Regions from separate parts of the Bacillus sp. JK106 genome, predicted to be linked through region 1. Evidence: riboswitches for the same ligand, from Rfam matches in the RefSeq annotation. Region 1 holds a riboswitch; the other holds the start of a gene.

Region 1 (4,195 bases):
GCCGTGTGAGATCATAGCCGGTCGTCCACAACTCAGGAAGCACGATTACATCCGCATGGCGGCTTTCTTGCTCAATCAAAGATTCTGCTTTTTTAAAATTTTCTGAAGGATTTCCGTATGAAATATCAAATTGCAAACAGGAAACGGTCCATTTCATTTTTTAACACCTCAAGTTTCTCTTTACTTTTTTTATTTAACCATATATGATGATGGACTATCATTTCAAGACATTTTTAGAAGGTGAAAAATATGAACTTTGAAATCTCAGATGTACTCAAACAGCTGCCGGAACAATTTTTCGCATCATTGGTGCAAAAAGTGAATCAAAAGCTGAAAGAAGGCAGAGACGTCATCAATTTAGGGCAGGGAAACCCTGATCAGCCGACGCCTCAGCATATCGTTGAAGAAATGAAGCGTGCCGTCGAAAGGCCGGAAAATCATAAATACTCCTCATTCCGGGGCGCTTACAGCTTCAAAAAAGCAGCCGCTGCATTTTATGAAAGGGAGTACGGGGTCACGCTTGATCCGGAAACGGAAGTCGCCGTGCTGTTCGGAGGCAAGGCGGGACTTGTTGAGCTTCCGCAATGTCTTTTAAACCCGGGAGATACCATTCTGGTGCCTGATCCCGGATATCCTGATTACTGGTCGGGCGTCGCCCTTGCGAAAGCGAAAATGGAAATGATGCCGCTGACGGAAGAAAGAGGGTTTCTCCCTGATTACAGCGTAATTCCTGAAAAGGTGCGGAGCGAGGCGAAGATGCTGTATCTCAATTATCCGAATAATCCGACCGGCGCTGTGGCGACTGAGGCGTTTTTTGAGGAGACGGTCGGTTTTGCGGAACAAAACGGCATTTGTGTCGTTCATGATTTCGCGTACGGAGCCGTCGGTTTTGACGGGCATAAACCGCTGAGCTTTTTGCAGACGGAAGGCGCAAAAGAGACGGGAATCGAAATCTATACCTTGTCCAAAACGTATAATATGGCGGGCTGGCGGGTCGGATTTGCCGTCGGAAACGCTTCTGTTATCGAAGCGATCAACCTTTATCAGGATCATATGTTTGTCAGCCTGTTTCCCGCGGCGCAGCAGGCGGCGGCAGCCGCTCTTTTAGCGGATCAGGCATGCGTCGCAGCGCAAAATGACAGATATGAATCAAGACGCAATGCATGGATTAAAGCCTGCCGCGGTATCGGCTGGGATGTGACGGCTCCGGCGGGCTCCTTTTTTGCATGGCTCCCTGTGCCCGACGGTTATACGTCACAGTCGTTTTCAGATCTGCTGCTCGAGAAAGCGGATGTCGCCGTCGCTGCCGGAAACGGGTTCGGAAAATGGGGGGAAGGCTATATAAGAGTCGGTCTTCTGACAAGTGAAGAAAGACTTAAAGAAGCTGCGGAACGGATCGGGAAACTGAATCTTTTCACCTGAAAAAGCATTGACATATCAGGATAACAATGCGATAATTCAAAATACTTTATAAAATCATTATTCTTATCAAGAGCAGGCAGAGGGACGAGCCCGATGAAGCCCGGCAACCGACTGATAAAGCACGGTGCTAATTCTTGCAGCAGGAGCTGAGAGATAAGATTCGGACATAACACGAAGCCTCTTTCTGCTCATACGGAAGAGGTTTTTTTATGTTTTGTGAAAGAAAGAGAGGCGTTCACGCATGAGCGAAGTATTGGCAACATATCTTCTGACAAACACAACGGACAGTGAAAAGCGGGCGGAACAGATTGCGGCGGGGCTGACGGTAGGCTCCTGGACTGACCTGCCCCTGGTGAAGCAGGAACAGCTCAGAAAACATAAAGGCCGGGTCGTAAAAGTTGAGGAGAAAGAAGGAACCTCAGAAAACGAAACACAATCCGTCATCACTATCGCCTATCCTGAGGCGAACTTTTCAAGAGATATTCCGGCCGTCCTGACGACGGTATTCGGAAAGCTGTCACTGGACGGAAAAATAAAATTGACTGATCTTGAATTTTCCGAAGGGTTTAAACGCTCCCTTCCCGGGCCGAAATTCGGTATATACGGCATCCGCAAACTGCTGGGCGAATTTGAAAGACCGCTTCTGATGAGCATATTTAAAGGCGTGATCGGACGGGATCTCGCCGACATTAAAGAACAGCTCAGACAGCAGGCGCTCGGCGGCGTGGATCTGATTAAAGATGACGAAATTTTCTTTGAAAATGAACTGGCTCCGTTTGAAACCCGCATTATCGCAGGAAAACAAGTCCTGAAGGAAACCCGGGAGGAGACGGGGCATAAAACGCTGTATGCCGTAAACCTTACGGGAAGGACCGCTGAACTGCGGGATAAAGCGAGGCGCGCGGCAGAACTCGGGGCGGACGCGCTTTTATTGAATGTGTTCGCTTACGGTTTAGATGTGATGCAGAGCCTTGCCGAAGACAGGGAAATCCCGCTTCCGATCATGGCGCATCCGGCAGTCAGCGGCGCGTTCACATCATCTCCCGTTTACGGCTTGTCGCATGCGCTTTTGCTCGGCAAGCTGAACCGCTATTGCGGCGCTGATTTCAGCTTATTTCCGTCACCTTACGGATCCGTTGCTCTTCCGAAGGAGTCCGCGCTTGCAATCCATGATGAATGTGTAAAAGACGATGTCTTTCATCCGTCGTTTGCCGTCCCGTCAGCAGGCATTCACCCCGGTATGGTGCCATTGTTGATGCGCGATTTCGGCATCGATCACATCATCAATGCCGGCGGTGGCATTCACGGCCATCCGAAAGGAGCCGAGGGCGGCGGAAAAGCGTTCCGCGCCATCATTGATGCGGTGCTTGAAGCGCAGCCGATTGAAGAAAAAGCCGCGTCGTGCAAAGATCTTCAGCTCGCATTAGACAAATGGGGAAGGGTGGAAGCCGTATGACCCGCACACCGCTGATTATTTGTGATTTCGACGGCACGGTCACCATGAACGACAACATTGTCAGCATGATGAAAGAATTCGCGCCTCCTGAGTGGCTTGAATTAAAAGACGGTGTTCTGTCTAAAAGCATATCAATCCAAGAAGGGGTCGGCCGGATGTTCGGACTGCTGCCGAGCAGCTTAAAAGAAGAACTGACCGGCTTTATTCTGAAGGATGCGAAAATACGGGACGGCTTTTTGGATTTTGTCTCGTTTGTCCGGTCAAACGGCCTCCCGTTTTATATCGTAAGCGGAGGAATGGACTTTTTTGTGCATCCGCTTTTGGAAGGGATCGTAGAAAAGGAGCGGATTTTCTGCAATCATGCATCCTTTGACAATGAATATATTCATATAGACTGGCCGCACGCCTGTGACGGAGGCTGCACCAATCAATGCGGCTGCTGCAAACCGTCAGTCATCCGGAAGCTGTCCGATCAGCAGAAATTTCTCATTATGATCGGTGATTCGGTCACGGATGTCGAGGCTGCAAAGTTATCCGATATGTGTTTTGCGAGAGATTATCTTTTGACTGAATGCAAAGAACTCGGCCTCCGGCATCTGCCTTTTCAAGATTTTCATGAGGTGAGAACAGGCATTGAAAACATCGGGGAGGTGCAGGCATGGCTGCAAAAGAAGAACGCTGGCGCGAACTTGCCGAGGTAAAGCGCGAGCTGGCCGAAAGAGACTGGTTCCCGGCAACGAGCGGGAATCTTTCCATCAAAGTATCCGACGCGCCGCTGACTTTCCTCGTTACGGCGAGCGGAAAAGACAAACGAAAAGAAACAGACGAAGATTTTCTCTTAATCGATGAGAACGGGAAGCCCGCTGAGACCGGCCATTCTTTAAAACCTTCAGCGGAAACGCTTCTCCATACTTACTTATACCAAAAGACAGACGCAGGCTGCTGTCTGCATGTCCATACCGTCAATAATAATGTCATCTCAGAGCTTTACGGGGATGAAAAACAAATCACTTTTCAGGGGCAGGAGATGATTAAGGCGCTCGGATTATGGGAGGAAAACGCGTCCGTGACCGTTCCGATCATTGACAACCCGGCGCACATCCCGGCATTAGCCGAAAGCTTCGCGCACCATGCGGACGCCGGCTCAGGCGCGGTGTTAATCCGCAATCACGGCATTACGGCATGGGGGCGGACCGCATTTGAAGCGAAAAGGGTGCTGGAAGCCTATGAATTTTTATTCAGCTGCCACCTCAAGCTTCTGTCACTTCGGCCGCAGCTAGTAAAATAAAAGGAGGAATAGAAAATGGCGACCATCAG
Region 2 (4,195 bases), on a different contig from region 1:
CCGAGCGCGGCAGCCGTTTCCTTCGCTACGTCAACTTCACTGAAGCCCTGCTGCTCAAAACCGACGGAAAATGTTTTAAGGCTCGGGTGAAATTCTTTCGCAACTGAGACGATAAAAGAAGAGTCAATACCGCCGGATAGAAACGAACCGACAGGAACGTCACTTCTCATGTGAACTTTGACAGAGTCAAAGATTGCGTCTCTGACTTCTTTCACCAATTTATCTTCATCAGACTGAACAGGCTTAAAGTTCGCTTTGAAATATGTTTTAAACGCGATGTCGCCTTCCGGGCGGATCGTAAACTGGCTGCCCGGCTCGACTTTTTTCACTTCAGCGTCAAGCGTGCTCGGTTCAGGAACGAATTGGAAAGACATATATTGCTGTAAAGAAGCTGTATCAAGATCAATACCGTTTTGAGCGGCCATTAAACTCTTTCTTTCAGATGCAAAATATACTTTGTCCCCGATGGTTGTGTAATACAGCGGTTTAATTCCGAACGGGTCTCTCGCGCCGTACATGACGCGGTCAGCCTTGTTCCAGATTAAAAACGCAAACATTCCGCGAAGCTTTGAAGCGGCTTCTTCTTTATAATGACGGTATGTCGCAAGGAGCACTTCGGTATCGGAATCTGTATTGAAAGTGTAGCCTTTCGCTTCAAGCTCTTCTCTCAATTCAATGTAGTTATAGATTTCGCCGTTAAAAATGATCCAATATTTTTCGTCTTCATATGATAAAGGCTGTCCGCCGTTTTCTACGTCAATAATACTGAGCCGTCTGAAGCCGAATCCGACGTGCTCATCATGATAATACCCATCGCTGTCAGGACCGCGGTGAACGATCATTTGGTTCATTTGTTTGATTAGCTCTTCTTGATCTGCGGTTTGAGTTAATGGATGCTTATTAAAAACACCGACAAATCCACACATAGTATAGCCTCCATAAGTGTAATTTTCTAATTGGACCCCCTTTTTATAGACGCTTTGTTACGCCATTGGTTTCACGCTATGTAAAAAATAAGCATGGCAGCATCTACAAAAAGGGAAAGCCGCTTAAGTAAGCGGCTATAAAATTATTCTCCTAGTGCTTCTTTGCGAAGCGCATCCGCCTTGTCAGTACGCTCCCAAGGAAGATCCACATCATGACGTCCGAAGTGGCCGTAAGCAGCTGTCTGCTTATAGATCGGGCGGCGCAGATCAAGCATTTTAATAATGCCGGCAGGTCTCAGGTCGAAGTTATTCCGTACGACTTCGATCAGTTTTTCTTCAGAAGCTTTTCCTGTATCAAATGTATTGATGGAAATAGAAACAGGCTGTGCCACGCCGATCGCGTATGCAAGCTGCACTTCACAAGAATCAGCAAGACCTGCTGCCACGATGTTTTTCGCTACGTATCTCGCAGCGTATGCCGCAGAACGGTCTACCTTCGTCGCATCCTTACCGGAGAATGCGCCGCCGCCGTGACGTGCATATCCGCCGTATGTGTCAACGATGATTTTACGGCCGGTAAGACCCGCATCACCTTGAGGTCCGCCGATTACGAAACGTCCCGTAGGGTTGATGAAGTATTTTGTTTCTTCATCGATCAGTTCCTCAGGCACAACAGGGTTAATGACATGCTCTTTCAGATTGCGCTGAATCTGCTCAAGCGTAATTTCCGGGTGGTGCTGAGTTGAAATGACGATCGCGTCGATGCGGACCGGCTTGTTGTTTTCATCATATTCAACGGTAACTTGCGTTTTGCCGTCAGGGCGAAGGTACGGAAGAATGTCTTCTTTGCGGACTTCGCTCAAACGGCGGGCTAATTTATGCGCCAAAGAGATCGGAAGCGGCATAAGCTCTTTCGTTTCGTTACACGCATAACCGAACATCAGGCCTTGGTCTCCCGCTCCGATTGCTTCGATTTCAGCATCGCTCATTGTGCCTTCACGCGCTTCAAGAGCCTGATCGACACCCATTGCGATATCCGCAGACTGTTCATCAATTGATGTTAAAACAGCGCAAGTCTCCGCATCAAATCCGTATTTGGCGCGTGTGTAGCCGATTTCTTTAATCGTTTCACGGACTGTTTTCGGAATGTCAACGTATGTTGATGTAGTAATCTCTCCGCTTACCAGCACAAGTCCTGTCGTTACAGATGTTTCGCAGGCCACGCGCGCGTTCGGGTCATTTTTTAAAATCTCATCTAAGATACTGTCAGAAATTTGGTCACAGATTTTGTCCGGATGACCCTCAGTAACAGATTCAGATGTAAATAGTCGACGGTTTTTACTCATTCACTTTTCCTCCTGAAAAAAGATCTTTTGCAAGACCTTCTCATATGATACGGAACTCGCTCCCTCTTAATACAATGTCATACTATATCAGAGAATGTTAATTGGCATATTTTATGAAATAAAAAAACCTTTTCCACTCGAGGAAAGGGTTTGGTCTGTGTGCCTTTCACTCTTATCGCTCAAGGAAAATATTAAACCTTGCATCAGGTTAGCACCTTGGTTTCCCACAGTGTTTTCACCTGCTTTTTTACAGAGAAACCGGTTGCTGGGCTTCATCGGGCCTGTCCCTCCGCCAGCTCGGGATAAGAGTATCCGCTCAATGAAATATCTTATCGTAAAAGGGCGGAAAGTGTCAATATGAATTAAAGCGATTGCGCGCCTTTATTTCGGGAAGCAATGGAAAAACACAAACAAAAAACCGCAAATAGTATAGACTATTTTCAGATATATGTTATACTAATTCCACATTCAGCGAAATACAAATAAACCGGCAAAGGAAGGTTTTTATGAAATTAGTTGATTTAACCGCAGATCTTCAAGCATTACTTGCAAGTCCGAATGTGCATCATAATTTATCGGCTCCAAAACTTACCGAAAAAGTAATCAGCCGAAATGAAGGAACGCTGACATCAACGGGCGCCGTACGCGCCACCACCGGCGCATATACAGGCCGGTCACCTAAAGATAAATTTATCGTCCGTGAACAAAGCACAGAAAATCAAATTGATTGGGGCGCGGTGAATCAGCCCATTTCTGAAGAGGCGTTTGAAAAGCTGTACGCCAAAGTCGTCAGCTACTTAAAACAGCGGGATGAACTGTTTGTGTTTGAAGGATTCGCGGGAGCGGATGAAAAATACAGACTGCCGATTACGGTCGTAAATGAATTTGCGTGGCACAATTTATTCGCGCGCCAGCTGTTTATCAGACCGGAAACGGATGAAAGAGACCCGCAAGCGCAGCCTTTCACCATTCTCTCAGCTCCGCATTTTAAAGCAGACCCGGAGACGGACGGCACGCATTCGGAAACATTTATCATTGTCTCTTTCGAAAAGCGCGTCATTTTAATCGGCGGCACCGAATACGCCGGAGAAATGAAAAAATCAATATTCTCCATTATGAACTTCCTGCTTCCGCAGCAGGATATACTGCCGATGCACTGTTCAGCCAACGTCGGTGAAAAAGGCGATGTCGCCCTGTTTTTCGGCCTTTCCGGCACAGGGAAAACGACGCTTTCAGCCGATGCGGACCGCAAACTGATCGGAGATGACGAGCACGGCTGGTCAGATTCCGGCGTTTTCAACATTGAAGGCGGATGTTACGCTAAATGTATCAATCTGAGCAAGGAAAAAGAACCGCAGATTTTTCGTGCGATCCGCTTCGGGTCTGTTCTTGAGAATGTCGTGCTTGATGAAAAAACGGGTGAAGCGGATTACGACAATTCCTTCTACACGGAAAACACAAGAGCCGCATATCCGATTGAGATGATCGGCAATATCGTGCAGCCTAGCATTGCCGGCCATCCGCAGGCGATCGTCTTTCTAACGGCGGACGCATTCGGCGTGCTTCCTCCGATCAGCAAACTGACGAAGGAACAGGCGATGTATCACTTCTTAAGCGGGTACACCAGTAAACTCGCGGGAACCGAACGCGGCGTGACATCTCCGCAAACGACTTTCTCGACGTGCTTCGGTTCACCGTTCCTTCCGCTTCCGGCACATGTATATGCCGAAATGCTCGGGCGTAAAATCGACGAACACGGCGTTCAAGTCTTCCTGGTCAACACAGGCTGGACCGGCGGAGGGTACGGAGTCGGAGAACGGATGAAACTTTCGTATACAAGAGCGATGGTCAAAGCCGCTATTGACGGCAGACTGAACCAGACTGACATGACGGCAGACAGCATTTTCGGCCTGCACAGTCCCG

What was found. Region 1 has a riboswitch for S-adenosylmethionine ahead of mtnW (2,3-diketo-5-methylthiopentyl-1-phosphate enolase). Riboswitches for the same ligand answer to the same signal wherever they lie in the genome.
Region 2: another riboswitch for S-adenosylmethionine. It lies ahead of metK (methionine adenosyltransferase); the one in region 1 lies ahead of mtnW (2,3-diketo-5-methylthiopentyl-1-phosphate enolase).

What each region holds. Positions count from the first base shown of each region.
Region 1 covers NZ_JBSJQC010000002.1:440,630-444,824, forward strand. The annotation lists gene ACWJJS_RS07860 (carbon-nitrogen family hydrolase) at 1-157, opposite strand, end outside; gene ACWJJS_RS07865 (pyridoxal phosphate-dependent aminotransferase) at 250-1,422, shown strand; SAM riboswitch class I at 1,483-1,582, shown strand; gene mtnW (2,3-diketo-5-methylthiopentyl-1-phosphate enolase) at 1,664-2,878, shown strand; gene mtnX (2-hydroxy-3-keto-5-methylthiopentenyl-1-phosphate phosphatase) at 2,875-3,579, shown strand; gene ACWJJS_RS07880 (methylthioribulose 1-phosphate dehydratase) at 3,537-4,166, shown strand; gene ACWJJS_RS07885 (1,2-dihydroxy-3-keto-5-methylthiopentene dioxygenase) at 4,182-4,195, shown strand, end outside.
Region 2 covers NZ_JBSJQC010000003.1:922,326-926,520, forward strand. The annotation lists gene asnB (asparagine synthase (glutamine-hydrolyzing)) at 1-926, opposite strand, end outside; gene metK (methionine adenosyltransferase) at 1,070-2,272, opposite strand; SAM riboswitch class I at 2,442-2,581, opposite strand; gene pckA (phosphoenolpyruvate carboxykinase (ATP)) at 2,779-4,195, shown strand, end outside.